Regions from separate parts of the Streptomyces sp. NPDC037242 genome, predicted to be linked through region 2. Evidence: riboswitches for the same ligand, from Rfam matches in the RefSeq annotation. Region 2 holds a riboswitch; each other region holds the start of a gene.
The links. A riboswitch is a leader RNA that binds a small molecule or an ion and turns the genes downstream of it on or off. The one in region 2 is predicted to bind cobalamin.
Positions count from the first base shown of each region.

Region 1 (7,408 bases), on a different contig from region 2:
AGGCGCTGGTCCGCGACGCACTCCAGGTACTCGCGCATCGACTCGGTGTTCATACCCGGCAGGCCGTCACCGCACAGGTCGCGGCCGAACTGCAGCTCCGCCTCCACGGCCTCCTTCAGCATGTCGGTGACCTGCTGCTGGAGGGCGTCGTCGAAGAGCTCCGGCTCCTCCTTGCGGACCGTGTCCACGACCTCGAAGGCGAAGTTCATGTGCATGGTCTCGTCGCGGAACACCCAGTTGGTGCCCGTCGCCAGGCCGTGCAGCAGACCCCGCGAGCGGAACCAGTAGACGTACGCGAAGGCGCCGTAGAAGAACAGGCCCTCGATGCACGCGGCGAAGCAGATCAGGTTCAGCAGGAAGCGGCGCCGGTCAGCGGCCGTCTCCAGCTGATCGATCTTCTCGACCGAGTCCATCCACTTGAAGCAGAACTGCGCCTTCTCGCGGATGGAGGGGATCTCCTCGACCGCGTCGAAGGCGGCCGACCGGTCGTCCGGGTCGGGCAGGTAGGTGTCCAGCAGCGTCAGGTAGAACTGGACGTGCACGGCCTCCTCGAACAGCTGGCGCGACAGGTACAGGCGCGCCTCCGGGGAGTTGATGTGCTTGTACAGGGTCAGCACGAGGTTGTTGGAGACGATCGAGTCGCCCGTCGCGAAGAACGCGACCAGCCGGCCGATCATGTGCTGCTCAGCGGGCGTCAGCTTCGCGAGGTCGGCCACGTCCGAGTGGAGGTCGACCTCCTCGACCGTCCACGTGTTCTTGATCGCGTCCCGGTAGCGCTCGTAGAAGTCCGGGTAGCGCATCGGGCGGAGCGTGAGCTCGAAGCCCGGGTCCAGGAGGTTCTTCTTGTCGGTGGAGCTCATTACTGGCAGGCCTCGCAGGACTCGGGGTTCTCAAGGGAGCAGGCGAGCGCTTCCGCGGCCGCGGCCTCGGCGGCGGCGTCGGCCAGCGGGAGCGCCGCGGGGGTGGCGGCCTGCGCGGCGCGGGCGATCTTCGTCGCCGGGCGCGAGCGCAGGTAGTACGTGGTCTTCAGGCCCTGCTTCCAGGCGTACGCGTACATCGAGGACAGCTTCCCGATGGTCGGCGTCTCCAGGAACAGGTTCAGCGACTGCGACTGGTCGAGGAACGGCGTACGGGCCGCCGCCATGTCGATCAGGCCGCGCTGCGGGATCTCCCACGCCGTGCGGTACAGCTCGCGCACCTCGGCCGGGATCCAGCCGAAGCCCTGGACGGAGCCGCTGGACTCGCGCAGCGCCTCGCGGGTCTGCGCGTCCCAGACGCCGAGCTCCTTCAGCTCCTCCACCAGGTAGCCGTTGACCTGGAGGAACTCACCGCTGAGCGTCTCGCGCTTGAAGAGGTTGGAGACCTGCGGCTCGATGCACTCATACACGCCGGCGATCGAGGCGATCGTCGCCGTCGGGGCGATGGCGAGGAGCAGCGAGTTGCGCATCCCGGTCTTCGCGACGCGGGCGCGCAGCGCGTCCCAGCGCTCGGGCCAGTTCAGCTCGATGCCCGCGTAGTGGTCCGGGTGCAGGACACCGCGGGCGGTACGGGTCTGCTCCCAGGCCGGCAGCGGGCCGCTGCGCTCGGCGAGGTCGCAGGAGGCCTCGTACGCGGCGAGCATGATGCGCTCGGAGAGCTTCGTGGACAGCGCCTTCGCCTCGGGGGAGTCGAAGGGCAGCTTCAGCTTGAAGAAGACGTCCTGGAGGCCCATCGCGCCCAGGCCCACCGGGCGCCAGCGGGAGTTGGAGCGGCCGGCCTGCTCGGTCGGGTAGAAGTTGATGTCCACCACGCGGTCGAGGAAGGTCACCGCGGTGCGGACGGTCTCGTCCAGGCGCTCCCAGTCGATCCCGCCGTCCACCACGAAGGCACCCATGTTGACCGAGCCGAGGTTGCAGACGGCCGTCTCGCCGTCGTTGGTGACCTCGATGATCTCGGTGCACAGGTTGGAGGAGTGGACGACCGAGCCCGGCTCGGCGGTCTGGTTCGCCGTGCGGTTGGAGGCGTCCTTGAAGGTCATCCAGCCCTGGCCGGTCTGCGCGAGGGTGCGCATCATCCGGCCGTACAGGTCGCGGGCGGGCATGGTCTTGCGGGCCAGGCCGTCCGCCTCGGCCTTGCGGTAGGCGGCGTCGAACTCGTCGCCCCACAGGTCCACCAGCTCCGGGACGTCGGCCGGGGAGAACAGCGACCAGTCGGCGTCGGCGTTCACGCGGCGCATGAACTCGTCCGGCACCCAGTGGGCGAGGTTCAGGTTGTGGGTGCGGCGCTGGTCCTCACCGGTGTTGTCGCGGAGCTCCAGGAACTCCTCGATGTCCGCGTGCCAGGTCTCCAGGTACACGGCGGCGGCGCCCTTGCGGCGGCCGCCCTGGTTCACGGCGGCGACGGAGGCGTCGAGGGTCTTCAGGAACGGCACGATGCCGTTGGAGTGGCCGTTCGTCCCGCGGATCAGCGAACCGCGGGCGCGGATGCGGGAGTACGAGAGGCCGATGCCGCCGGCGTGCTTGGAGAGGCGCGCGACCTGGTGGTAGCGGTCGTAGATCGAGTCGAGCTCGTCCAGCGGGGAGTCCAGCAGGTAGCAGGAGGACATCTGCGGGTGCCGGGTGCCGGAGTTGAAGAGCGTGGGGGAGGACGGCAGGTAGTCGAGGCGGCTCATCAGCCGGTACAGCGAGGCCACTTCCTCGACGGCGCGCAGGCTCTCGTCCTCGGCCAGGCCGCAGGCCACGCGCAGCATGAAGTACTGCGGGGTCTCGATGACCTGGCGGGTGATCGGGTGGCGCAGCAGGTAGCGGCTGTGCAGGGTGCGCAGGCCGAAGAAGCCGAAGCGGTCGTCCGCGCCCTCGGCGAGCGCGTGCTCGACCAGCGCGTCGAGGCGCTTCGCGTGGGTGCGTACGAACTCGGCCGTGCGGTCGGCGATCAGGCCCTCGCGGTGGCCGACCTCGACGGAGGCGGAGAAGGAGGTGGCCCCCTGGCCCGCGGCCTCGTCGGCGACGGCGAACGTCAGCAGGCGCGCGGCCAGTCGGGAGTACGCGGGGTCCTCGGAGATCAGACCGGCGGCGGCCTCGGTGGCGAGCCCCCGCAGCTCGGCCTCGTCCGCGGTGGAGCTGCGCCCGCGCAGCGCGGCGGCGGCGACCCGGCCGGGGTCGGTGTCGGGGAGGTCGGCCGTCAGCTCGGTGAGGGTCCGCAGCAACGCGGTCCCGGGACCCTCGGCTGCGGGCTGGTCGGACTCGGCGCGCGGCGCGGCAGGCGCGATGGTCACGGGGGGAGCTCTCCCTCGCTCGGCCCGGTCATCGGCGGGGCGGGGCGCGAGCGGGCGCATGCGGGCGTGGCAGGATCGCGTCCCCCGCATGGCGTCCACCGGCCCAACCGCGAGGCCCGGACGTATCGGCACCCGGTTCGGTCGAGCCGGGCGCGCTGTCGGCAGGTCCTCGGACTTGGCGTCCGGTAGACGGACACTTCATACCGTTGCGGGACAGTTCCGGATTCGCACCGGATTCCCCTGCGGCGACAGCAGCCTTGAGCATACATGTGGGGGCACCGCGTTGCGTGACCCACCACATGTTGTGTCGTCCACGACGCGCCGTCCCCGAGTCGTACCTCTCCGCTACCGCCGAAAGGCCCCGCCGGAGCGTCCGGCGGGGCCTTCGTGGGTACGGCAGGGCTCAGCAGCAGCGGAACCCCTCGCGCGGGTCGGCCTCGCGGGCGTCCGTACGGGCGCGTTCGAAGGCCCGCCGGGTCATCAGCGGGGCCTGCGGGTCGTGCGAGCGGGCGTGGGCCGCGTAGCGGTCGTACGCCGCCTCGCCCGAGAACTCCCGTACGTAGTACCGGACCCTCGCGAGCACGCTGCGCAGGCTCATGACGCCGCCGGCTCCTTGACCCGGCCGCCGCCCGAGTCGAGCCCGGCCGCGGCGAGCTCCGCCCGCTCCTCGGCGGTGGGGATCAGCCCGGCCGGGGCGACGATCTTCGACTCGGTCCACGGGACCTCGGAGAGCTCGACCGCCGCGGGGTTGCGGACGGCGGCCAGGCAGGTGCGCGCGGCGTCCAGCAGCACGATGACGATCAGCACCGCGAAGAGCACCGACAGGACCCCGTCCACGGTGGCGTTGGTGACCACGGTGTGCATCTCGTCCATGTTCTTGGCGGGCTTGAGGACCTTCCCGGCGTCGATGGCGTCCTGGTACTGGTCGCGCCGGGCGAAGAAGCCGACGGCCACGTCCGAGGAGAAGATCTTCTGCCAGCTCGCGGTGAGCGTCACGGCCACGTCCCAGGCCAGCGGCACGCCCGTCACCCAGGCCCACTTGAGCCGGCCGGACTTGACCAGCAGCGTGGTGCAGACGGCCAGCGCGACCGCCGCGAGGAGCTGGTTCGCGATGCCGAACAGCGGGAAGAGCTGGTTGATGCCGCCCAGCGGGTCCTTGACGCCGACCCACAGGAAGTAGCCCCAGCCGCCGACGACGATCGCGCTCGCGAACCAGACGCCGGGCTTCCAGCTGACGTCCTTGAAGGACTTGTGCACGTTGCCGAGGGTGTCCTGGAGCATGAACCGGCCGACGCGGGTGCCGGCGTCCACGGTGGTCAGGATGAAGAGGGCCTCGAACATGATGGCGAAGTGGTACCAGAACGCCTTCAGCGAGGCGCCGCCGATCACGGACGAGAAGATCTCCGACATCCCGAGCGCGAAGGTCGGCGCACCGCCCGTACGGGAGAGCAGGCTCGTCTCCTCCACGTCCTTCGCGGCCTGGGCGAGGGCCTCGGGGGAGATGGCGAAGCCGAAGTTGCCCACCGCCTGCGATGCCGCCTCGACGGTGGTGCCGACGACGCCGCCGGGGGAGTTGACCGCGAAGAACAGGCCCGGCTCGATGATGCAGGCCGCGATGACCGCCATGACGGCGACGAAGGACTCGGTCAGCATGGCGCCGTAGCCGATGACCCGGACCTGGGTCTCCTTCTGGATCATCTTCGGGGTGGTGCCCGAGGAGACCAGCGAGTGGAAGCCGGACAGCGCGCCGCAGGCGATGGTGATGAAGACGAACGGGAACATCGAGCCGGCGAAGACCGGGCCGTTGCCGCCGGAGGCGAAGTCGGTGACCGCGGGCATCTTCAGCGTCGGCATGGCGATGACCACGCCGAGCGCGAGCAGGGCGATGGTGCCGATCTTCATGAAGGTGGAGAGGTAGTCGCGCGGCGCCAGCAGCATCCACACCGGCAGCACCGAGGCCAGGAAGCCGTACCCGATCATCCAGAGGACCAGGGTCTCCTTCTCCAGCGTGAAGACGTCGGCGAAGGAGGACTCCGCGACCCAGCCGCCCGAGACGATGGCGAGCAGCAGCAGCGCGACGCCGATCGCCGAAACCTCGGTGATCCGGCCCGGCCGCAGGACGCGCAGGTAGAAGCCCATGAAGAGGGCGATCGGGATGGTCATGCCGATGGAGAAGACGCCCCAGGGCGAGTCGGCCAGTGCGTTGACGATGACGAGCGCCAGCACCGCCAGCAGGATGATCATGATGGCGAACACGGCGACCAGCGCGGCGGCGCCGCCGACCGGGCCGATCTCGTCACGGGCCATCTGCCCGAGCGAGCGGCCGTTGCGCCGGGTCGAGAAGAACAGCGTGACCATGTCCTGGACCGCGCCCGCGAAGATCACGCCCGCGACGATCCAGATGGTGCCCGGCAGGTAGCCCATCTGGGAGGCCAGCACCGGGCCGACCAGGGGGCCCGCGCCCGCGACGGCGGCGAAGTGGTGGCCGAAGAGCACCCGCCGGTCGGTCGGGTGGAAGTCGACACCGTTGTCAAGGCGTTCGGCGGGGGTGGCCCTGGTCTTGTCCACCTTCAGGACGCGGTTCGCGATGAAGCGCGCGTAGAACCGGTAGCCGATGGCGTACGAGCCCAGCGCGGCGGCGAGCAGCCAGGCGGCCGAGATCTCCTCGCCGCGCGAGAGCGCCAGTACGCCCCACCCGATGGCTCCGATGAGTGCGACCAGCACCCACGCGGCCACCGACTTCGGCGACGGGCTCCCCGACGCAGAAGGCGAGTCCGGAGTGGTACCCGGACTCGCCGTGTTCCGCTCTGTACCTGTTGATCCCGGTTCCGCCATGTCCTCGTCCCCTCGTCGATCACCTGCGTGAGCACAGGGAATCTAGGGGGAGGCATGTGCTGAACGTAAGACCCCGTCCGTATATCGGTACGAGATTCCGGTACGGGGACTTCCGCCGCGGCGGGGCGGGTGGGTCAGACGGCGGGGCGCTGGAGCCGCGCGACGAACTTGTAGCGGTCGCCGCGGTAGACCGAGCGGACCCACTCCACGGGCTCCCCGTCGGCGTCCAGCGAGTGGCGGGAGAGCATCAGCATCGGCAGGCCGACGTCGGTGCCGAGCAGTCCGGCCTCGCGGGGGGTCGCCAGGGAGGTCTCGATGGTCTCCTCCGCCTCGGCGAGGCGGACGTCGTACACCTCGGCGAGTGCGGTGTAGAGGGAGGTGTACTTCGCCAGCGAGCGGCGCAGCGCGGGGAAGCGCTTGGCCGAAAGGTGGGTGGTCTCGATGGCCATGGGCTCGCCGCTGGCCAGCCGCAGCCGCTCGATGCGCAGGACCCGTCCGCCGGTGGCGATCTTGAGCAGTCCGGCGAGGGTGTCGTCGGCCGTCACGTAGCCGATGTCCAGGAGCTGGGACGTGGGTTCCAGTCCTTGGGCCCTCATGTCCTCGGTGTACGAGGAGAGTTGGAGCGGCTGGGAGACCTTGGGCTTGGCCACGAAGGTGCCCTTGCCCTGGATGCGCTCCAGCCGGCCCTCGACGACGAGCTCCTGCAGGGCCTGCCGGACGGTGGTCCGGGATGTGTCGAATTCGGCCGCGAGCGTGCGCTCCGGCGGGACCGGGGTGCCGGGGGGCAGGGTTTCGGTCATGTCGAGCAAGTGCCGCTTGAGTCGGTAGTACTTGGGCACACGCGCCGTGCGAGTGGCTGCCCCGCCTTCCGGCTCCGTGGTCGCCCCTTCGGTGGCCATCGCCGCCCGCCTTCCCGACTCCAGTTTCGCTGCCGTCACCGGCTCCTCCGATATGTGCGGTCACATCGTGACACGGGTGGGAGGACAGGCCTCCTCCCTCCCCCAGGTGTCGGTCCGGTAACGGACCGATCACCCGCTCATTAGACCCTTGACACCCCCAAAGGTCTAGGCCAAGCTCCGGTTACTGGTCTAAACCAATATGGATCAGATCCCGGCCCCACGGGCAGTACTTGAGTACTTATGTCACCGCGGCGGGCGAGGGAAGTTGCAGGCAGCATCCCTGAGGAGGGTGGCGTGAAGCGCAAGCTCATTGCGGCGGTCGGTGTCGTGGGAATGATGGTCGGAGTCGCGGCGTGCGGCAACGGCGACGACAAGCCGAAGGCCGACGCGTCGGGTGGCGCGGCCAAGGAGATCACCGTCT
Region 1 is NZ_JBVJUY010000002.1:312,306-319,713, forward strand. Features, by position in the region: gene ACZ7GJ_RS04280 (ribonucleotide-diphosphate reductase subunit beta) at 1-860, opposite strand, end outside; gene ACZ7GJ_RS04285 (ribonucleoside-diphosphate reductase subunit alpha) at 860-3,253, opposite strand; cobalamin riboswitch at 3,397-3,528, opposite strand; gene ACZ7GJ_RS04290 (CstA-like transporter-associated (seleno)protein) at 3,657-3,851, opposite strand; gene ACZ7GJ_RS04295 (carbon starvation CstA family protein) at 3,848-6,088, opposite strand; gene ACZ7GJ_RS04300 (GntR family transcriptional regulator) at 6,223-6,987, opposite strand; gene ACZ7GJ_RS04305 (extracellular solute-binding protein) at 7,282-7,408, shown strand, end outside.
Region 1: it holds a riboswitch for cobalamin, as region 2 does, so the genes downstream of both, ACZ7GJ_RS04285 (ribonucleoside-diphosphate reductase subunit alpha) here and ACZ7GJ_RS34430 (cobalamin biosynthesis protein) in region 2, are expected to answer to the same signal.

Region 2 (7,408 bases):
TGGAGATCCTGATGGAGCCGACCGACCAGGATTACGGGTCGCGGGACTACATGGCCAAGGACGCGGAGGGCAACATCTGGAGCTTCGGGACGTACGCACCGCAGGTCTGAGCGACCCGCGGCGCCTCCGGGTTCCGCTTCCGCTTCCGATTCCGCTTGCGCTTCCGCGTCCTCGGCCGTACGGGCGCTACGCGCCGCCGGTGTGCACCTGGAAGGCCGCCCGGCGCAGCGCCTTGGCGAGCGCCGGGTCGGGGTGCGCGGCGGCGAGTGCGACCAGCACCTGCACGGTGCGGGGGTGGCCGACCGCGCGGACCTCGTCCAGCAGCCGCGGGACGGTGGTGCGCACGGCCGAGTCCAGGTGGCGGGCCAGCAGCTCGGCCTCGCCGTGGTCGGCGATGGCGGCCGCGGTGTCCACCCAGAGCCAGGTCGACTCCTCGGCGGTCAGGACGTCCTGGGCCTCGTCCGGGTCGACCCCGTCGTGCTCGGCGAGCCAGAGCAGCGCGTAGGGGCGCAGCGTGGCCTCGCGGGAGGCCGCGCGCACATCGGGTTCGGCGGGGGCGCCGACCACGCGCAGGGCCTCGAAGGCCAGGCCGCGCAGCAGCGCGTCCTCGCCGCGGGCCGCCTGCAGCAGCTCGGAGACGGCGTGGCCGACCGGCCGGGCGGCGAGCCAGGCCTGGTACTCGGCCCGGGCCGGGCCGGGGGTGAGCCGTGCGCAGCCGTGCAGCATGGCGGCGGCGGACTGCTCGATGTTCCCGGCCGGGCTCTGCGCGGCGACGCAGATCTGCTCCAGCTTGACCCACACGGCCCAGCTGCCGAGCGGGGTGAGCGTGGCCTGCGCCGGCCCGAGGGTGACGGCGTCGACCGCGGCGAGTCCGCCGAGCGCCCAGCGCAGCAGCCGGGCCAGCGGCACGGGTGCCACGGCGGGCGCTGCGTCCGAAGCGGTGCCCGCAGCGGTCTCCGCGGAGCCGTCCGCGGCGCTGTCCGGCGCGGCGGCGTCGTAGGGGATCTCGCAGCGCTCGTCGCGCAGTTCGTCGACGCGCTGGCCGAGCAGGTCCAGCAGGTCCGGGACGGTGACGGGTCCGGCGGACAGCTGGAGCAGCGAGAGCAGCTGGGGCATGGCCTCGACGACCTCGGCGACGGCCGCGGCGGAGATGTCGGCGGGGGCCGGGTGGACCAGCGACCAGGCGTCGAAGAGGGCGACCCAGCCGCGCAGCACCGCGGTGTCGTCGCGGTCCCAGGCGCGCAGCCGCCAGCCGGGGCGGGCCTGGCCGCCGTGCACCTCGACCAGGCCGGCGAGCCGGGAGCGGTCCCAGCCGACCCGGATCTGGCCGTGCGTCAGGCACAGCTCGGCGGCGGCCCGTTCGACGTCGACGGTCGGCAGGGCGGCCGCGGGAGCGGGCCGGCCGCCGTCCCCGGCGCCGAGGTTGCGCTCGGCCCAGCGGGCGAGGCGTACGGCGTCGGCGAGCGAGGCGCGGGCTCTGCTCGCGAGTTCGGCCGTGGCGGGGGTGCCCGCCGGAGGCCTTGGGGTGGTCCGGGTTCGCCGGTCGGTCACCGCCTTGCGGGCCGTGGCAACGGACCGCGGGGAGACGAGTCGGAGTCTGGAGTCGCGAGCCAACTGCTCATCAGGCTTTCGGGACGTCACGGAAGCAGTCTCGCCCGTCACCGGCCGAAAGCCCAAACGGAACCGACCCTTTCCACCTGCCGCCGCGAGGAACAAGGGACATAACGCCCGCTCCGTCCCCTGCGGCACACGGCCTTCACATAAGAGGGGTGAGGAAGCGGCGCAGGGCCTCCTCGTACCCGGCCGGATCGGCGTTCCACATCGCCCCGTGCGCGGCCCCGCGCACCGGGTGCAGGGTGACCAGGTCGGGCCGCGCGGCGGCGAGCCGGCGGGCGGGCTCCCACGGGGCGAGCGCGTCGTCCGGGCCGTGGAAGATCAGGACGGGGACCTTCAGCGCGCCGGGGTCGGCCCCCGGCGCCCGGTGGTCGGCCCGCAGGCCGGCCCGCCCCTCGGCGGCCCGCACCGCGAACGGCAGCAGCGCGGCGGGGGTGCGGCGCGCGGCGACGAGCGCGCGCAGGGTGGCGTGCCAGTCGAGGACGGGCGAGTCCAGCACCAGCCCGGAGATCCGGTCGGACAGCGCCGAGCGCTCGACCGCGCGCAGGGCCATGGCCGCGCCGGTGGACCAGCCGTGCAGGACCACGCGGCGGGCCCCGTAGCGCAGGGCGTAGCGGATGGCGGCGTCGAGGTCGCGCCACTCCGACTCGCCGAGGTGGCCCAGGCCGTCCGGGGAGGCGGGGGCCCCGAGGTCGCCGCGGTAGGCCACGTCCAGGACGGGCAGCCGGTGGCGGTTCAGGAAGGGCAGCACCACCATCGGGTGCTCGCGGGTGGCGCCGAGCCCGTGGACGGTGATCACCCAGGTGTCCCGGGCGGCGGGTACGAACCAGGCGGGCAGCGCCCCGAGCTCGCCGGGGATGTCCACGTCGGCGTGGTCGAGCCCGAGGGCGGTGCGCGGGTTGCCCAGGTGGACCTGCGGGGTCAGGGTGACGCGGGTGCCGGGGTCGAGGCTGCCGTGGGTGACGGCGAGCAGCCGGCGTACGACGGTGTCCGGGCCGTGCGGGGCGTCGGCGATCACCGGGCCGACCACCGCGTGCACCCCGGGCGCGGTCAGTCCGTACGTACCGTCGCGCAGGGAGGCCAGGGAGCGGGTCAGCTCGACCCGGCCGGCGGCGGTGGCGTGGACGCTGAGCCGGGGCCCGCCGGGCAGGGGGCGCCCGGGTTCGGGGCGCAGGGCCGCGTCGGCGGCGTACCGGCCGGCGGCGACGGCGGTCACCATCGCGGCCGCGCCGGCACCCAGGATGGTCGTCGTGACGGCCGCTGCCGTCGCCGTAGCGGTGCGCACCGCTCCAGTGTCGGTGCGGGGGCCCCGGCGGGCCACCGGGCGGGCCGGAGGAGGGTGATCTGGATCTCTTCGCGGGGGGCCGGACGAGGGGTCCGGGGTGCCGGAGGTGCCCCGCGGCGGGTTCCGTTCACCCCGCTCTGACGTGCGTTAATCGATACATCTACCCCTGTAGCGGGACAAACGTCCCGATGGCACGCCGGGGTGAGACACCGCTTCGCCCGTCTCAGTTCACCTTCCGTTCATCCAGGTTGCTTACGGTCCACGTGCCACTGACGTCAAACAGAAGCCTGGGTAAATGGAGCACATAACGCTTCTCCTCGGGATCGTGATCATCACCGCTCTCGTGTTCGACTTCACGAACGGTTTTCACGACACGGCCAACGCGATGGCCACCACCATCTCGACCGGCGCCCTCAAGCCCAAGACTGCGGTGGCCATGTCCGCCGTCCTGAACCTCGTCGGCGCGTTCATGTCCGTGGAGGTCGCCAAGACGATCTCCAAGGGCCTGGTCAACGAAGAGGGCATTCAGCCAGAAGTGATCTTCGCCGCCCTGGTCGGCGCGATCCTCTGGAACCTCGTCACCTGGCTCGTCGGGCTCCCCTCCAGCTCCTCCCACGCCCTGATGGGCGGCCTGATCGGCGCGGCGGTCGCCTCCGCCGGCCTGGACGCCGTCAACGGCAGCGTGGTCGTCACCAAGGTGCTCATCCCCGCGATCGCCGCGCCCCTGGTCGCCGGCATCGCCGCGATGCTGGCCGCCAAGCTCACCTACAAGCTCGGCAACAAGGTCGACGAGAAGACCTCCACCAAGGGCTACCGCGCCGGTCAGATCGCCTCGGCCGGCCTCGTCTCCCTCGCGCACGGCACCAACGACGCCCAGAAGACGATGGGCATCATCACCCTGGCGCTCGTCGCCGGCGGTGCGCTCGCCCCCGGCTCCAACCCGCCGGTCTGGGTCATCGTCTCCGCCGGCCTGGCCATCGCGATGGGCACCTACCTCGGCGGCTGGCGCATCATCCGCACCATGGGCAGCGGCCTGACCGACCTGCAGCCGCAGCAGGGCTTCGCCGCCCAGACCTCGGCCGCCAGCGTCATCCTGGCCTCCTCCAGCCTCGGCTTCTCCCTCTCCACCACGCACGCGTGCTCCGGCGCCGTCATGGGTGCGGGCCTGGGCCGCAAGGGCGGTGTGGTCCGCTGGTCCACCGCCACCCGCATGTTCATCGCGTGGGGCCTGACCCTGCCGGCCGCCGCCCTCGTCGCCTCCGGCGCCGAGCTGGTCATGCGCACCGGTGACGTCGGCGTCACCGGCGTGGCGGTCTTCCTGGTCGCCTCGTGCGTCGCCATCTGGGTCATCTCCCGCCGCCAGGTCGTCGACCACAACAACGTCAACGACGTGGAGCCGGCCGGCGCCGAAGCCGAGCAGCCCGGTGTGGTCACCACCGCCATGGCCGCCGTCGCCGTCCCGCCGATCGCGGGCACGACCGCCGCGGTGACGGACGACGCCCTCAAGGCCACCATCCCGGCCACGACGGCCACCCCGGCGACCCCTGCGGCTCCGGCCGCCGCGGTCTGACCCCGAGAACGACAGAGGAAACGGCAGTATGAAGATCGACTGGGCAGCACTCGGCTCCGTCTTCGGGGTCAGCCTCTCCGCCACCGTCGCGCTCGTGGCCCTCTTCACCCTGGGCCTCGTGGGCCTCTCCAAGCACGAGGCCGCCACCGAACAGGGCGGCACCGCCACCCTGGCCCGCAGCGGCGCGTACGCCTGCTTCGCACTGTGCGCGGCGGCCGTGACCTACGCGATCTACCTGATCGTCAGCTGAGGCACTCGCACACCACGCGTCAGGGCTCCCTCCGGGTTTCTCCCGGGGGGAGCTTTCGCGTACCCCGCCGCAGGTCAACGGCGAGTTGACGGGCGTTCGCGGTGCGTGGTGGACTGCCCGAGCCAATACGGCGGCATGGAGAGGAAGTCCGGTGCGAATCCGGCGCGGTCCCGCCACTGTCACCGGACGCTCTGCCGAGTGGATCCGGGAGCCAGGAACTCTCGCCGCCGGTCACGTCGAACCAGGGCGCGGACCCTGAGTGAGGACATACCTGCCACCATGCGTGCCGATCGCGTTTTCGCGTACGGCGCCACGGCCGGCCTGATCGGCGACCGGATCCTCGGTGATCCTCGCCGTGGGCACCCCGTGGCCGCCTTCGGACGGACCGCCGCCGCCGTCGAGCGTGCCCTGTGGCGCGACGACCGCGCCCGGGGCGCCCTGCACACCCTGGTGTGCGCCGGGGGCGCGGCCGTTGTCGGCGCGCTGGGCGCACGGGCCGTGCGCTCCCGGCCCGCGGCCGCCCGGATCGCCCTGACCGCCGCCGCCACCTGGGCCGTCGTGGGCGGCACCTCGCTGGGCCGGGAGGCCCGCGCCATCGGCGGCGCGCTCGCCGCCGGGGACGCCGAGGTGGCCCGGGAGCGGCTGCCGCACCTGTGCGGGCGCGACCCGCACTCCCTGGACGAGCAGCAGATGGCCCGCGCCGTCGTGGAGTCGGTCGCCGAGAACACCTCCGACGCGGTGGTCGGGGCCCTGGTCTGGGGAGCCCTCGCCGGCGTCCCCGGGCTGCTGGCCTTCCGCGCCGTGAACACCCTGGACGCGATGGTCGGCCACAAGTCGCCCCGCTACCTGCGCTACGGCTGGGCCTCGGCCCGGCTGGACGACGTCGCGGGCTGGCCGGGCGCCCGGCTGACCGCGCTCGCCGCCGTACTGGCCGGACCCGACCGGAGGGGGGCCGTACGGGCCTGGCGCGCGGACGCCGCCGCCCACCCGAGCCCGAACGCCGGGCCCGTGGAGGCCGCGTTCGCCGGGGCTCTCGGCGTACGCCTCGGCGGCACCCTCGCGTACGGCGGCCGGGTCGAGCACCGGGCCGTGCTGAACGGCGCGCAGGGGCGGCCGGTGCAGGTCGCGGACATCGAGCGGGCGGTACGGCTGTCGCGGCAGGTGACGTGGCTGGCTCTGGGAGCCTGTGTGTCGGCCCGGCTGCTGGTCTCCCAGGTCTCCAAGGCCTCCCAGGTCTCCCGGGTCTCCCGCATGACGAGGAAGGGGCGGCGCGCATGAGCGGCGCGAAGCGCGGCGGCGGACTGCTCGTCGCCGGTACGACATCGGACGCGGGCAAGAGCGTGGTCACGGCGGGCATCTGCCGCTGGCTGGCCCGGCAGGGCGTGAAGGTGGCCCCGTTCAAGGCGCAGAACATGTCGCTGAACTCCTTCGTGACGCGCGAGGGCGCCGAGATCGGGCGTGCGCAGGCGATGCAGGCGCAGGCCGCGCGCGTGGAGCCGACCGCGCTGATGAACCCGGTGCTGCTCAAGCCCGGCAGCGACCGCAGCAGCCAGGTGGTGCTGCTGGGCAAGCCGGTGGGCGAGATGAGCGCCCGCGGCTACCACGGCGGGCGGCAGGAGCAGTTGCTCGGCATCGTCACGGACTGCCTGGAGCAGCTGCGGGGCACGTATGACGCCGTGATCTGCGAGGGGGCGGGGAGTCCGGCCGAGATCAACCTGCGCCGGACCGACATCGTGAACATGGGCATCGCGCGGGCCGCGCGGTTCCCGGTGGTCGTGGTCGGGGACATCGACCGCGGCGGGGTCTTCGCGTCCTTCTTCGGCACGACGGCGCTGCTCTCGCCCGAGGACCAGTCGCTGATCGCCGGGTACCTGGTGAACAAGTTCCGCGGGGACGTCTCCCTGTTGGAGCCCGGCATGGAGATGCTGCGCGGGCTCACCGGGCGGGCGACGTACGGGGTGCTGCCCTTCCAGCACGGACTGGGCATCGACGAGGAGGACGGGCTGCGGGTCTCGCTGCGCGGCGCGGTACGGGAGTCCGTGGTCGCCCCGCCGGTCGGCGAGGACGTGCTGCGGGTCGCGGTGTGCGCGGTGCCGCTGATGTCGAACTTCACGGACGTCGACGCGCTCGCGGCGGAGCCGGGGGTCGTGGTGCGGTTCGTGGACCGGGCGGAGGAGCTGGCCGACGCGGACCTGGTCGTCGTGCCCGGCACCCGGGGCACGGTCAAGGCCCTGGCCTGGCTGCGCGAGCGCGGCCTGGCCGACGCGCTGGTCCGGCGGGCCGCGGAGGGCCGGCCGGTGCTCGGGATCTGCGGCGGGTTCCAGGTGCTGGGCGAGCGGATCTCCGACGAGGTCGAATCCCGGGCGGGGGACGTGGACGGCCTCGGCCTGCTGCCCGTACGCATCCGCTTCGAGCGGGAGAAGACCCTCGCGCGGCCGGTGGGTTCGGCGCTCGGCGAGCCGGTCGAGGGGTACGAGATCCACCACGGCGTCGCGGAGGTCCTCGGCGGAACCCCCTTCCTGGACGGGTGCCGGGTCGGCGCGGTCTGGGGCACCCACTGGCACGGCTCGCTGGAGTCGGACGGCTTCCGCCGGGCGTTCCTGCGCGAGGTGGCCTCGGCCGCCGGGCGGCGTTTCGTCCCGGCGCCGGACACGTCCTTCGCCGCGCTGCGGGAGGAACAGCTGGACCT
Region 2 is NZ_JBVJUY010000042.1:33,546-40,953, forward strand. Features, by position in the region: gene ACZ7GJ_RS34405 (VOC family protein) at 1-110, shown strand, start outside; gene ACZ7GJ_RS34410 (hypothetical protein) at 187-1,641, opposite strand; gene ACZ7GJ_RS34415 (alpha/beta hydrolase family protein) at 1,757-2,899, opposite strand; gene ACZ7GJ_RS34420 (inorganic phosphate transporter) at 3,195-4,469, shown strand; gene ACZ7GJ_RS34425 (hypothetical protein) at 4,498-4,719, shown strand; cobalamin riboswitch at 4,813-4,961, shown strand; gene ACZ7GJ_RS34430 (cobalamin biosynthesis protein) at 4,999-5,997, shown strand; partial or broken gene ACZ7GJ_RS34435 (cobyric acid synthase) at 5,994-7,408, shown strand, end outside.

Region 3 (7,408 bases), on a different contig from region 2:
GCCTGGCGCACCGAGGAGGAGATCCGCGAGGGCCTCCTGGAGATCTGGCGCGTCATGCAGTCCTGCGTCTCGCGCGGCATGTCCCGCGAGGGCATCCTCCCGGGCGGCCTGCGGGTCAAGCGCCGGGCCGCCTCGACGGCGCGCCAGCTGCGCACCGAGGGCGACCCGATGATGCACCGCAGCGAGTGGACGACGATCTACGCGATGGCGGTCAACGAGGAGAACGCGGCGGGCGGCCGCGTCGTCACCGCGCCCACGAACGGCGCGGCGGGCGTCCTGCCGGCCGTCCTGCACTACTACGTCAACTTCGTGCCGGGCGCGGACGAGGACGGCGTGGTCCGCTTCCTCCTCGCGGCGGGCGCGATCGGCATGCTCTTCAAGGAGAACGCCTCGATCTCCGGCGCCGAGGTCGGCTGCCAGGGCGAGGTCGGCTCGGCCTGCTCCATGGCGGCCGGCGCCCTCGCCGAGGTCCTGGGCGGCACCCCGGAGCAGGTCGAGAACGCGGCCGAGATCGGTATGGAGCACAACCTCGGCCTGACCTGCGACCCCGTCGGCGGCCTGGTGCAGATCCCGTGCATCGAGCGCAACGGCATGGCGGCGGTCAAGGCCGTCACGGCGGCCAAGATGGCGATGCGCGGCGACGGCACCCACAAGGTCTCCCTCGACAAGGTCATCAAGACCATGAAGGAGACCGGCGCCGACATGAAGGTCAAGTACAAGGAGACCGCCCGCGGCGGCCTCGCGGTCAACGTCATCGAGTGCTGATCCGCCACGACTGACGAGGAGGGGCCCGGCGTCCGCGCCGGGCCCCTCCTCGTTTCCGGTGCCGGGCCGGGCGCCGTGCACCCGTCCGCCCCCGTGCGCCCCCGCCGTCCTGGCGGAAAAAGGTCGAGGGACCCGCCCTCACGGGACCTTTGGCACGGGGGCGCCGCCGGGGCGTGGGCTAACTTGCCCGAGTGGGCGGGAAATCCCCCACGCCGAGAGAGAGGCGGGCCGCATGTCCTGCACCGAACACCGCGTCCTGCCGCTCCGGCTGGAGGCCACTCCCGTATCCGTCCCGCTGCGGGGCGTGTTCGCGTACCGCTCCGAGCGGCCCTACGAGGTCACCCTCGACTTCGAGGGCGCCGGGACGCATCTGGCGCGCTGGGTGTTCTCCCGGGAGCTGCTGCTCGACGGGCAGGTCTGCGCCACCGGCGAGGGCGACATCCAGGTCTGGCCGCGCTGGGAGGGCAGCGAGCCGCGGATCTTCCTCGCCTTCAGCAACGGCGCGCAGAGCTGCGTGGTGTCCGCCCGGGCCAAGGACGTGCGGGAGCTGTGCCGGCGGATGACGCAGCTGGTGCCGCGCGGGCACGAGCAGCGCCACTACGACCTCGACGCCGAGCTGAGCGCCCTGCTGCTGCGCTGAGGGCCGGCAGGTCGGCGGGGCGGCGGGGCGGCGGGGCCTGGAACCGGGGGCGCCGCGGCGGTGTCCTCATGAGTGACACCCGTTTGTCCCGTCTGAGGAGATTCGGAGGGACGCCATGAACCGCCTACGTCGCCGCCAGGTCACCGCCCTGATCACGGGCGCCCTGCTCACCGCGGGCATCGGCCTGGCCGCACCGGCCTCCGCCGCCACCCGCACCCAGACCCCGCTCGTCGTCAACGCCCGCTGGGGCGGGCACTGCACCTACGACCGGCTCGTCATCGACCTCCAGGGGTACGTGCCCCCGGTCACGGTCGAGGCCGTACCCGAGCTGGTCTACGACGGGTCCGGCAAGCCCGTACCGCTGGCCGGGAACCACTTCCTGTCGATCCGCCTGCACCCCGCCGCCGGTCACGACGACGCGGGGAACAACGTCTACCAGGGCCCCGAGCTCCAGAAGATCTACCTGAGCAAGCTCAAGGGGATCGCCCTGACCGGCGACTTCGAGGGGTACGTCACCTTCGGTGCCGCCTTCGACACCAAGCCCACCTACACCACCTCGGTCCTGCACTCGCCGGAGCGGCTCGTCGTCGACTTCCCGCATCCCTCCGTGTGCTGAGCGCCCGGTGCCCGGGGCGCCGCCGCGCGCCCCGGGCGGCTCAGCGGTGCTCGGGGTTGGGGAAGTCGAAGCGGCAGCCGGCGTCCCACTCGGAGCGCTGGTTGCCGTGCGCCGGCATGCCGCCGGCCCGCTTGAGGAGGGCGGCCAGGTGCATCAGGTTCCACGACATGAAGGCGGTGTTGCGGTTGGTGAAGTCGTTCTCCGGGCCGCCCGATCCGGGGTCGAGGTACGAGGGTCCGGGCCCGGCCTCGCCGATCCAGCCGGCGTCGCCCTGCGGGGGGATCGCGTAGCCGAGGTGCTGGAGGCTGTAGAGGATGTTCATGGCGCAGTGCTTGACGCCGTCCTCGTTCCCGGTGATCAGCGCCCCGCCGACGCGCCCGTAGTACGCGTACTGGCCCCGCTCGTTCAGGATCGAGGAGCAGGCGTAGAGCCGCTCGATCACCTGCTTCATCACGGAGCTGTTGTCGCCGAGCCAGATCGGGCCGCAGAGCACGAGGATGTCGGCGTCCATGATCTGGCTGTACAGGACCGGCCACTGGTCGCTCTCCCAGCCGTGCTCGGTCATGTCCGGCCAGACACCGGTGGCGATGTCGTGGTCCACGGCGCGGATCAGCGAGGTCCGGACGCCGGCCGCCGCCATGACGGCGCGGCTCCTGTCGATCAGGCCCTCGGTGTTGCTGGTCTCGGGCGAGCGTTTGAGCGTGCAGTTCACGTAGACGGCGGTCAGGTCCGAGTAGTCGAAGTCAGAGGCCACTCCCCCACCCTCCCCGGGGCCGCGCGGGCCCGCCACCGGACCGCGGCCGTACGAATCGGTGCAAGTTGTTACCGGTCCGTCCGGGCGACTAGGGTCAGCGGGCCTTGGTGTTCGGGAAGCCGGTGGGAAACCGGCGCGGCCCTCGCCACTGTGAACGGGAAGTCCGGCTCCACTCCTGCGGGAAAGCCACTGGGCTGTGCGGGAGGTTCCGCGCCGCCCGGGAAGGCGGAGACAGGGCATCACCACCCGTGAGCCAGGAGACCGGCCGGGGTGCGTTGTCCATCCACGAGGTGCTGGAGAGGTCTCCCTACTCATGCATATAGCCGAGGGGTTCCTGCCCCCTTTGCACGCGGTCGCCTGGGGCGCCGCGTCCGCTCCCTTCGTCGTACACGGTGTCCGGGCCCTCACCCGTGAGGTGAAGGCCAACCCCGAGAGCACGCTGCTGCTCGGCGCGTCCGGAGCGTTCACGTTCGTCCTTTCCGCCCTGAAGATCCCTTCGGTGACGGGCAGTTGCTCGCACCCCACCGGGACCGGGCTCGGAGCGATCCTGTTCCGGCCGCCGATCATGGCCGTGCTCGGCACGATCACCCTGCTGTTCCAGGCGCTGCTGCTGGCGCACGGCGGGCTGACCACGCTCGGCGCCAACGTCTTCTCCATGGCCATCGCAGGCCCTTGGGCGGGCTACGGGGTCTACCGGCTGCTGCGCCGCTTCGACCTCCCCCTGATGGTGACCGTCTTCTTCGGCGCCTTCTTCGCCGACCTGGTCACCTACTGCGTCACCAGCGTGCAGTTGGCGCTGGCCTTCCCGGACCCGGGTACGGGCTTTGCCGGTGCGCTCGCGAAGTTCGGCGGGATCTTCGCGGTCACCCAGATCCCGCTCGCGGTGAGCGAGGGCCTGCTGACCGTCCTCGTGATGCGGCTGCTCGTGCAGTCCAGCAAGTCGGACCTGGTCCGCCTGGGCGTCGCGAAGCTCACCGGGGACAAGCAGCAGGGAGCGGCGGCCTGATGGGCATCAAGATGAGCAAGAACACGAAGGTCAACGCTCTGCTGCTGCTCCTGGTGGCGGCGCTCGCCGTGCTCCCGATCGCGCTGGGGCTGGGCGAGGGCAAGGAGGAGCCGTTCACGGGCGCCGACGCGCAGGCGGAAGCGGCCATCACCCAGCTCAAGCCGGACTACGAGCCGTGGTTCTCCCCCCTGTACGAACCCCCGTCCGGGGAGGTCGAGTCGGCGCTGTTCGCGTTGCAGGCCGCCCTCGGAGCGGGCGTGCTCGCGTACTACTTCGGCGTGCGCAAGGGCCGCCGCCAGGGTGCGGCCGCCGCGCGCGAGGCCGCCGCCGAAGCCGCCCCGGAGTCCTAGGCGGTGCTGCCCATCGACGTAGCGGCCCACAGCAGCCGCTGGCGCCGCCGCCATCCGCTGGAGAAGGCGCTGCTCGGCCTCGGACTGACGGTCACCGCCGTGTCCCTCCCGCCCTGGCCCGGCGGGCCGTTGGTCGGCGCGGCGACCCTCGCCCTGCTGCTCGGCCCCGCCGGGGTGGGCGGACGGCAGCTGTGGCGTGCCTTCCGGATCCCGCTCGGCTTCTGCTTCACCGGCGCGCTGCCGCTGCTGTTCGCCGTCGGCGGTCCGGCCGGGCCGCTCTCGCTCGCCCCCGACGGGCCGCGCCATGCGGCGGAGCTGCTGCTGCGCACCTCGGCCGCCTCGCTCGGCGTGCTGCTGTTCGCCTTCACCACCCCGGTCTCGGACGTGCTGCCGCGGCTGGTGCGGGCGGGGGTGCCGGCCCCGGTGGTGGACGTGGCCCTGGTCATGTACCGGATCGGGTTCCTGCTGCTGGACTCGATGGCCCAGGTCCGCCGGGCCCAGGCGGCCCGGCTCGGGCACACCGGCCGGGCCGCGGTGTGGCGCTCCCTGGCGGGGCTCGCCGCGACCTCGTTCGTACGGGCCTTCGACCGCGCGGCCCGGCTCCAGGTGGGGCTGGCCGGGCGCGGCTACGACGGCGCGCTGCGGGTCCTCGTACCGGAGGCGGCGCTGTCGTGGCGGTTCCTGGCGGGGACCGCGGCCCTGCTGGCCGCACTGATCACCCTGACTCTCCTGCTGAAGGGGCTTTACCTGTGAGGCCGTTGGTGGAACTGGTGGGCGCGGGCTACGCGTACGAGGACGGCCCGGCCGTCCTGTCCGGCGTGGACTTCGCCATCGCGCAGGGACGGGCGCTGGTGCTGCTGGGCCGCAACGGCAGCGGGAAGACCACGCTGATGCGGCTGCTGAGCGGGGGCCTGCGGCCGGGTACGGGCGAGCTGCGGCTCGACGGCGCGGAGGTCGGCCACGACCGCAAGGGGCTGACGCGCCTGCGCACGGCGGTCCAGCTGGTGGTCCAGGACCCGGACGACCAGCTCTTCGCCGCCTCGGTGGAGCAGGACGTGTCCTTCGGCCCGATGAACATGGGCCTGGCGCCGCAGGAGGTACGGTCCCGCGTGGACTCGGCGCTGGCGGCCCTGGACATCACGGCCCTGCGGGACCGCCCGACGCACCTGCTCTCGTACGGGCAGCGCAAGCGCGCGGCCATCGCGGGCGCGGTGGCTATGGCGCCGCGCGTGCTGATCCTGGACGAGCCGACGGCGGGCCTCGACCCGGACGGGCAGGAGCGGCTGCTGGACGCCCTGGCGGGCCTGCGTGCGCAGGGCACCACGGTGGTCATGGCCACGCACGACGTGGACCTGGCGGTCCGCTGGGCCGACGACGCGGCGGTCCTGACCCCGTCGGGCATCCGCTTCGGCCCGGCCGCGACCCTCCTGTCGGACCCGGCCCTGCTGGCCTCGGCGGGCCTGCGCCAGGCCTGGTCCCCGGCGGTGACGGCCTTCCTGCGCGCCCACGGCCTCCTGCCCCCGCAGGTCCCGGGCCCCCGCACGCCGGAGGCCCTCGCGGCCTTGCGGTGACGCGGGCGCCGCAAACCTAGGATGGCCGCATGTCGCTGCCGCACGCCATCCTCACCGCCCTGCTGGAGAAGCCCTCGTCGGGGCTGGAGCTGACCCGGCGGTTCGACAAGTCGATCGCGTACTTCTGGTCGGCCACGCACCAGCAGATCTACCGCGAGCTCGGCCGGCTGGAGGAGGCCGGGCTGATCCGCGCGCTGCCGAGCGAGGTGCCCGTACGGGGACAGAAGAAGGAGTACGAGGTCCTCCCCGACGGCAGCGCGGAGCTGGCCCGGTGGGTCGGCGAGAGCCAGGACCCGAAGCCGATGCGCGACCCGCTGCTGCTGCGGATCCGCGCGGCGGGCGTGGTGGGGCCGCAGGGGCTGGGCGCCGAGCTGCGCCGGCACCTGGAGCTGCACCGGGACCAGCTGGCGAAGTACGAGGCCATCGAGGCGAAGGACTTCCCCCCGGGGCGGGACGCCGTCGAGGACCGGCTGCGCCGGCTCGTGCTGCACGGCGGGATCGCCCTGGAGAGCTTCTGGCTGGCCTGGCTGGAGGAGGCCCTCGGCGAGGTCGAGGACATGGGCTGACGCGCATGGCCTGACGCGCCCCCGCTGCGGCAGGCGGGCGGGGGCGGGGCCTGTTCGGTGCGGGGCCTACTTGTTGAGGGAGGCCCAGAACTCGTCGAAGCTGAGGAGCTTGTCGCCGTCGGTGTCCTTGGCGGCTATGACGGCGTCCGCGACCGCGCCGGTGACGAAGGCGTCACCCATGGCCTTCATGGCCGCGCTGTACTCGTCGGCCGTGATGAAGCCGTCGCCGTCCGCGTCGAACTTGCCGAACGTCGCCCGTGCGCTCTCGATGTCCGCCACTGGGTCCACCCCTTCTTGGTGCTTGTTGACCGGCTCAGGGTAGCGGCCTCACGCCCCCGTCCGTCCCGCGGGTCCCGTTCGAGCGGCAGATAGAAATTCGATTACCCTTCCGTAATGCGGAAGCGATAATTCCAGCCAACAAATGAGACCCCCACTTGTCACGCTCCGGGGCCACGGCATAACGTACCGACATTGCCGCCACACCAGGAGCGCAGGGCTCCCAGGGACAAGCGGCAACAAGGGCGATCACACAGGTGACGATCACAGCCGACGCATCATTCGAAGTTCTGCCCTTCACCCGCACCTGCCGCCATATCTGGGAAGACGGCGACCATGTGCTCATCGGAGTCAGTCCTGGAAACAGCTACTTCAGTTCCGAGCGCATCACCAGCCTCGCCCGATGGGCCACGACCCGCTTCGCGCAGGTCGACTTCGTCTACGCAGACCTTCACGTCGACCGGATGTTCGCCGCTTTCGGCTACACCCGGGAACACGCCGAGAAGCGCGCGACCAAGGAAATCAAGGCGGTCCGGCGAAGGATTCTCAAGGGCGTGGAGGAATCAGGGACCTCGCACGCCGAGATCCGAGTGAGGGCACTTTCGGAGTTCCAGGCGAACCCCGTGTACCAACTACTGCACCGGCGCGTGCTGCATTTCCTGGAGAACGACGACGAATTCCGCAAGGGCTGCGAGGAAATGGCCCTCCACTTTGTCGGCTCCAAGTTGCCGGAAGGTGAATCCATCACGGACAGCCAGTTGCAGGTCTGTTTCGATTACATGGCAGCCGAGCTGCCGTTCTTCGTGGACACCCCGAGCATTCTCGACGTGCCGTCCTCGGTGGCGGCCTACCACGTCAAGATGC
Region 3 is NZ_JBVJUY010000032.1:93,947-101,354, forward strand. Features, by position in the region: gene ACZ7GJ_RS30425 (L-serine ammonia-lyase) at 1-765, shown strand, start outside; gene ACZ7GJ_RS30430 (SsgA family sporulation/cell division regulator) at 998-1,405, shown strand; gene ACZ7GJ_RS30435 (AMIN-like domain-containing (lipo)protein) at 1,521-2,021, shown strand; gene ACZ7GJ_RS30440 (flavodoxin family protein) at 2,062-2,775, opposite strand; cobalamin riboswitch at 2,864-3,059, shown strand; gene ACZ7GJ_RS30445 (energy-coupling factor ABC transporter permease) at 3,089-3,781, shown strand; gene ACZ7GJ_RS30450 (energy-coupling factor ABC transporter substrate-binding protein) at 3,781-4,131, shown strand; gene cbiQ (cobalt ECF transporter T component CbiQ) at 4,135-4,884, shown strand; gene ACZ7GJ_RS30460 (ATP-binding cassette domain-containing protein) at 4,881-5,702, shown strand; gene ACZ7GJ_RS30465 (PadR family transcriptional regulator) at 5,732-6,268, shown strand; gene ACZ7GJ_RS30470 (EF-hand domain-containing protein) at 6,335-6,547, opposite strand; gene ACZ7GJ_RS30475 (tRNA-dependent cyclodipeptide synthase) at 6,802-7,408, shown strand, end outside.
Region 3: it holds a riboswitch for cobalamin, as region 2 does, so the genes downstream of both, ACZ7GJ_RS30445 (energy-coupling factor ABC transporter permease) here and ACZ7GJ_RS34430 (cobalamin biosynthesis protein) in region 2, are expected to answer to the same signal.

Region 4 (7,408 bases), on a different contig from region 2:
ACCGGGTAGACCAGCGGCTCCTCGATGTGGTCCGCGCGCAGGTGCTTCGCGGCGATGGAGCGGGCGATCGAGCGGCCGTGGCGGGCGCTGTGGTACGCGATGACGTCCGCCTCCGCGATCACCTCGACGGCACGCAGCGTCATCAGGGACGGGTCGCCGGGGCCGAGCCCCACTCCGTACAGGCGTCCGGCGCTCATTCGGCCACGCTCGCGATGGCGTTGACGGCCGCGGCGGCCATGGCGCTGCCGCCGCGCCGGCCCCGGACGATCAAGTGGTCGAGCCCCGAGGGGTGTTCGGCCAGGGCGTCCTTGGACTCGGCGGCGCCGATGAAGCCGACCGGGACGCCGATGACGGCGGCGGGGCGCGGGGCGCCCTCCTCGATCATCTCCAGCAGCCGGAACAGCGCGGTCGGCGCGTTCCCGACGGCGATCACCGAACCCTCCAACAGGCCGCGGTCCCGCCAGACTTCCAGGGCCGCGGCGCTGCGCGTGGTGCCCATCTTCGCGGCGAGCTCCGGCACGGCCGGGTCGGACAGGGTGCAGATCACCTCGTTGTCGGCGGGCAGCCGCTTGCGGGTGACGCCGCTGGCGACCATCTGCACGTCGCACAGGATCGGCGCACCCGCCTCCAGTGCGGCCCGTGCGCGCAGCACGACGTCGGGGGTGTAACCGAGGTCCCGGGTCAGGTCGGTCATCCCGCAGGCGTGAATCATGCGCACCGCGACCTGGGCGACCGAGGCGGGCAGCCCGGAGAGGTCCGCCTCGGCGCGGATCGTGGCAAAGGACTGGCGGTAGATCGCGGCGCCGTCCTTCTCGTACTCGAACACGGTGTACTCGCTCATTTCTTCACTGCGTCTTCGGACACTCGGGGTTGGCTGCGCGCGTCGGCCAGGGCCGCGGCGAGTTCGTTCTGCGGCACCGGGCGCCCGTCGAGCAGGTACCCGTCCGGGGTGGCTACGAGATCGGCCCACGCGGTGCCGCGCGGATGCCCGCACCGGCGCTCGCACCCGGACCAGTGCACGGGCAGGGGTCCGCGCGCCCGTTCCGCGACGGCTCGCGCGTCGGCGCGTACGTCGGCGAGGGACTTGGCGCAGCCGGGCCTGCCGGTGCAGGCGGTGACGGACTCCCAGGGGCTGTCGGGCGAGGTGACCAGCCCGGCGGCGCGGGCGGCGGCGCCCGCGCCGGCATCGACGTCGATATCGGCACCGGCGGTGACGAGGATGCTGCGCCACGGCGTGATCCGCAGGTCGCCGGGCAGCTCGCGCCACTGGCCGGTGGCGAGCCGGCCGAGCGGGATCAGTACGCAGAGCGCGTCCGCGTGCACCCCGGGAGCGGGCGGGTCCGCGTACGGGCGGGGCGCGTCGGGCACGTGCCGGGCGCGGATGCCGCGCTCCTCCAGGCGGGCGGCGAACTCACGGGCGTCCAGGGCGTGTTCGGCGGGGAGTTCGGCGATCCGCCAAGCCCGGGTACCGGCGCCGGCCGCGGCGTCGAGGAAGTGCAGGGCCGCTTCGAGTCCGGCCGCCGCGGCGTCGGCGGCGGCCACCTCCACCGCGTCGGGCGCCGCGCCGAGCCGGACCAGGACCCGGCCGCCGGGCTGCGCGAGCAGGGCCACGTCGGGGTCGAGGGCGGCCACGTCCCCGCGCCCGTCGTCGACGGCGAACAGGAACCGGCCCGACAGGGCCGCCGCCTTGGGGTCCGCGCAGAGCGCCGCGTCCAGCGCGCGTACGGGAGCGGGGTCCGCCAGCGGGGTGGCGACGATGTTCCGGATCCGCTCGTGCGAGGGCGCGGGCAGCAGTCCGGCCGTGCCGAGCAGTTCGGCCAGCCCGGCGGCGCAGCCGTCGGTGAGGCCGCGCAACTGCACGTTGCCGCGCGAGGTGAGCTCCAGGTGCCCGTCCCCGAACCGGTCGGCCGCGTCCGCCAGCACGGCGGCCTGCGCGGCGCTGAGCAGCCCGCCGGGAATCCGTACCCGCGCGAGGAACCCGTCGTCCGCCGCGTGCAGGCGCAATGCGCCGGGGCAGGCGTCGCCGCGGTCCCGTATGACGGGTTCGTCCCGCGATGCGGCGGAGGGGGGCTGGGGCATGGCGGCGAGCATACCCACGATTCTCCGCCGGGCCCCTGTGTCGATCACCACCCCGAACCGGCCACGACCGGTCCCGCCGGTGTTTGCGGCGCGGGCTCCGGGGCAGAGGCCGGGACAAAGCCCCGGCGAGGGCGCCGCGGCCGGGCACCCCCGCTCCCGGCCAGGGCAAAGGCCCCCTAGGATGACCACCGGCGGCGCCGTACGGCCCGTCAATCGCCGAGGACGGCGACATGGGAGGAAGCCCGGTGCGAGTCCGGCGCGGTCCCGCCACTGTGAACCCCGCGGAGCGATCCGGGGGGTGAGTCAGGAACTCCCGCTGTCCTCACTGCCCGGGGCGCGGAAACCCCGAGGAAGGCCTGCCGCCGCATGATCCTGCTGCTGTCGACGTCCGACACCGATCTGCTCAGCGCCCGCGCGGCGAACACGGCGGACGGCCCCGTCCCGTACCGGTTCGCGAACCCCTCCCGCCTTCCCCTCGAAGACCTCCCCGGCCTCCTCGACGGAGCCGACCTGGTCGTCGTACGCCTCCTCGGCGGCCTGCGCGCCTGGCAGGACGGCCTCGACCTCCTGCTGGCCCCCGGCCAGACCCGCCCGGTGGTGGTACTGACCGGTGAACAGGCCCCCGACGCCCAGCTGATGGAGGCCTCGACGGTCCCGATCGGCATCGCGGCCGAGGCCCACGGCTACCTCGCGCACGGCGGCCCGGGCAACCTGGACCAGCTGGCCCGCTTCCTGTCCGACACCGTCCTGCTGACCGGCCACGGCTTCGAGCCGCCCGCCGCCGCCCCCACCTGGGGTCCGCTGGAGCGCACCGCGCGGAGCACCGCGGGGCCGCGGATCGCGGTGCTCTACTACCGCGCCCACCAGATGAGCGGCAACACCGCCTTCGTCCACGCGCTGTGCGAGGCCGTCGAGGCCCACGACGCGCAGGCCGTCCCGCTGTACGTGTCCTCCCTGCGGACCCCCGAGCCGGAGCTGCTGGCCGCGCTCGAAGGCGTCGACGCGGTCGTCACCACCGTCCTCGCGGCCGGCGGCACCCGCCCCGCGACCGCCTCGGCGGGCGGCGACGACGAGTCCTGGGACGCGGGCGCGCTCGCCTCGCTCGGCGTCCCGATCCTCCAGGCCCTGTGCCTGACGGGCTCGCGCAGCAACTGGGAGGAGAACGACGAGGGCCTCTCCCCCCTCGACGCCGCCACCCAGGTCGCCGTGCCCGAGTTCGACGGCCGTCTGATCACCGTCCCGTTCTCCTTCAAGGAGTTCGACGCGGACGGTCTGCCCGCCTACGTCGCCGACCCCGAGCGGGCGGCCCGGGTCGCGGGCATCGCCGTACGCCACGCCCGGCTGCGGCACATCGAGCGCCGCGACAAGAAGGTCGCGCTGGTCCTCTCCGCGTACCCCACCAAGCACTCCCGCATCGGCAACGCGGTGGGCCTCGACACCCCCGCCAGCGCCGTGGAGCTGCTGCGCACCCTGATCGCCGGCGGCTACGACTTCGGGCCCGTCGAGGACGTCCCCGGCCTGGTGTCGGGTGACGGCGACGAGCTGATCCGCGCCCTGATCGAGGCCGGCGGCCACGACCAGGACTGGCTCACCGAGGAGCAGTTGGCCCGCAACCCCGTCCGCATCCCGGCCGCCGACTACCGGCGCTGGTTCGCCCAGCTGCCGGCGGAGCTGCGCGAGAGCGTGGAGCAGCACTGGGGCGATGCCCCGGGCAACATGTTCGTGGACCGCTCGGCCAATCCCGAGGGCGACATCGTCCTCGCGGCGCTGCGCCGCGGGAACCTGCTCATCCTGATCCAGCCGCCGCGCGGCTTCGGCGAGAACCCGATCGCGATCTACCACGACCCGGACCTGCCGCCCTCGCACCACTACCTGGCCGCGTACCGCTGGATCCAGGCGCGTGCCGAGGACGGCGGCTTCGGCGCCGACGCGATGATCCACCTGGGCAAGCACGGCAACCTGGAGTGGCTGCCGGGCAAGAACGCGGGCCTGTCCGCGGCCTGCGCCCCCGACGCCGCGCTCGGCGACCTGCCCCTGATCTACCCCTTCCTCGTCAACGACCCGGGCGAGGGCACCCAGGCCAAGCGCCGCGTGCACGCCACCCTGGTCGACCACCTCGTCCCGCCGATGGCGCGCGCGGAGTCGTACGGCGACATCGCGCGCCTGGAGCAGCACCTGGACGAGTACGCCCAGATCTCGGCGATGGACCCGTCGAAGCTGCCGGCCATCCGCGCCCAGATCTGGACCCTGATCCAGGCCGCGAAGCTCGACCACGACCTGGGGCTGGAGGCGCGCCCGGACGACGACGGCTTCGACGACTTCCTGCTGCACGTCGACGGCTGGCTGTGCGAGGTCAAGGACGCCCAGATCCGCGACGGCCTGCACGTCCTGGGCGGCGCTCCGACCGGCCCGGCCCGGGTCAACCTGGTCCTGTCCATCCTGCGCGCCCGCCAGATCTGGGGCGGTACGACGGCCCTCCCGGGCCTGCGCGAGGCGCTGGGCCTCGACGAGTCCGCGGCCACCCGTACGACGGCCGACGAGGCGGAGGAGACGGCCCGCGCGCTCGTCCAGGCGATGGAGGACGCGCACTGGTCCCCCGAGGCGGTCGCCGCGGTGGCGGCCGGCCACTCGGCGGACGTCGCGGCGGTGCTGGACTTCGCGGCCCGCGAGGTCGTCCCGCGTCTGGCGGGCACGACCGACGAGATCGCCCACGTCGTCAGCGCCCTGGACGGCTCCTTCGTCCCGGCCGGTCCCTCGGGCTCCCCGCTGCGCGGCCTGGTGAACGTCCTGCCGACCGGCCGCAACTTCTACTCGGTGGACCCGAAGGCCGTTCCCTCCCGCCTCGCGTGGGAGACCGGCCAGGCCCTGGCGGACTCCCTGCTGACCCGCTACCGCACGGACAACGGCGAATGGCCGTCCTCCGTCGGGCTGTCCCTGTGGGGCACGAGCGCGATGCGCACCTCGGGCGACGACGTGGCGGAGGCGCTGGCCCTGCTCGGCATCCGCCCGGTCTGGGACGAGGCCTCGCGCCGGGTGACCGGCCTGGAGGCGATCCCGCTCGCCGAACTCGGCCGCCCCCGCATCGACGTGACCCTGCGCATCTCGGGCTTCTTCCGCGACGCGTTCCCGCACGTGATCGGCCTGTTGGACGACGCGGTCCGGCTGGCGGCGTCCCTGGACGAGCCGGCCGCGGACAACTTCATCCGGGCCCACGCCCAGGCGGACCTGGCCGAGCACGGTGACGAGCGGCGCGCGACCACCCGTATCTTCGGCTCGCGCCCCGGCACGTACGGCGCCGGCATCCTCCAGCTGATCGACTCCCGCGACTGGCGTACGGACGCCGACCTCGCGGAGGTCTACACGGTGTGGGGCGGGTACGCGTACGGCCGCGGCCTGGAGGGCCGGCCGGCCCGCGCCGAGATGGAGACCGCCTACAAGCGGATCACGGTGGCGGCGAAGAACACGGACACCCGTGAGCACGACATCGCGGACTCGGACGACTACTTCCAGTACCACGGCGGCATGGTGGCCACCGTCCGCGCGCTGCGGGGCACGGCCCCCGAGGCGTACATCGGCGACTCCACCCGCCCCGAGACCGTCAAGACCCGCACCCTGGTCGAGGAGACCAGCCGCGTCTTCCGCGCCCGCGTCGTGAACCCGAAGTGGATCGAGGCGATGCGCCGCCACGGGTACAAGGGTGCCTTCGAGCTGGCGGCGACCGTGGACTACCTCTTCGGCTACGACGCGACGACGGGTGTGGTCGCGGACTGGATGTACGACAAGCTGACCGAGACCTACGTCCTGGACCCGGAGAACCGCGCCTTCCTGGAGGAGGCCAACCCCTGGGCCCTGCACGGCATCGCGGAGCGCCTGCTGGAGGCGGAGTCGCGCGGGATGTGGGAGAAGCCGGACCCGCAGGTCCTGGAGGCCCTGCGCCAGGTGTACCTGGACACGGAGGGCAACCTGGAGGGCGAAACCGACTGATCCGTCCAGACTTGACCGCATGTGCCACTACTGCGGTTGCCGCGAGATCCCACTGGTCAAGGAGTTCATCGCCGAGCACGAGGCGGTGACGAACGCGGCGGGTGACGCGCTGCGCGCCCTGGACGCGGGTGACCTGCCCAGGGCGCGCGCCCTGGTGTCGGACATGACGGCCGTCCTCCTCTCCCACTGGAAGGGTGAGGAGGACGGCCTGTTCGACGTGATGAAGCAGGACTCCGAGTACGCCGGATACATCGCCGACCTCGTCGAGGAGCACCGCGAGCTGGCGGCGTTCCTCGCCGGTGCGGACCTTGCGGACCCGGCGGACGCCACCGCGCTGCGCAAGGCGGTCGACGAGCTCCACCACCACATCGCCAAGGAGGAGGACGGCCTCTTCCCGGCCTCCCTCACCGCGCTCACGGGCGACGAGTGGGACACCTCCATCGCGGCCTGGCGCGCGGCCCACCCCGGGCGCGATCTGCGCCCGGCGGGATGACCGTCCCGCCGGGGCTCCCACCTGGGAGGTCCTGCCGTAGCCAACTCCCGTACGCCTGACTATTGTTGCGGACGTCGACACGAGTGGATCTTCTGAACGGGGCGGGCGATGCGGGGGCAGCCGGAGGACGACGGCGAGTCGGCGGTCGAATGGCTCAAGCTGGTGCTCGCGGTGGTCACCCTCGCGGCCCTCACCGTCATCTACTTCCTGCTGCCGCCGCCGGAGAGGTCCGGTGCGGGCGTCGACTTCGTCAGGGCCTGCCTCCCCAACGTCATCACCGCGCTCGTGGTGTTCCCCGTGCTGTTCGTCGTGCTCCGCCCGATCCGCCGGCGCGACGAGGACCGCCTGACCCGGGTCATCCAGAACGGCATCGGAGCCACCGAGGCGGGCATCAAATTCCCGGACGATGTGAGCGGGACCGTCGATTTCATTCGCGAGATCGTCTCCAAGGAACCGTCGCAGCGGGTGGTGGACATCGAGATACTCGCCTTCACCGGCGGTACGTTCACCACCGCCCTGCTCAGGGACCTCGTACAGCAGAACCCGAACCGGCTGAACATCACGATGCGGTCGATCGACTTCTCGCTGGCCGACGGATCGCAGTTCCCGGCCCACTGGGAGCGGGAGGAGGCCGAGACGGTGGAGCGGCTCAAGGCGCTGTGCCGGGGAAAGTCGGGGCTGCAGATCTGGCACTATCCTTCCTTTCCCTTTCTGCTGGGTCTCGCGATAGGACGGTCCCACCTCCTCGTGACCTTCCCCTCCTGGGACCTGCGAACGGGGCGGCTGGCCGACAAATCGCTTGAATACCGCTACTACGGCCGGAGCTCGCGCACGGAGCACCTCTTCGAGCTC
Region 4 is NZ_JBVJUY010000001.1:233,567-240,974, reverse strand. Features, by position in the region: gene ACZ7GJ_RS00995 (precorrin-2 C(20)-methyltransferase) at 1-197, opposite strand, end outside; gene ACZ7GJ_RS00990 (precorrin-8X methylmutase) at 194-841, opposite strand; gene ACZ7GJ_RS00985 (cobalamin biosynthesis protein CobG) at 838-2,079, opposite strand; cobalamin riboswitch at 2,280-2,407, shown strand; gene cobN (cobaltochelatase subunit CobN) at 2,446-6,063, shown strand; gene ACZ7GJ_RS00975 (hemerythrin domain-containing protein) at 6,083-6,556, shown strand; gene ACZ7GJ_RS00970 (hypothetical protein) at 6,665-7,408, shown strand, end outside.
Region 4: it holds a riboswitch for cobalamin, as region 2 does, so the genes downstream of both, cobN (cobaltochelatase subunit CobN) here and ACZ7GJ_RS34430 (cobalamin biosynthesis protein) in region 2, are expected to answer to the same signal.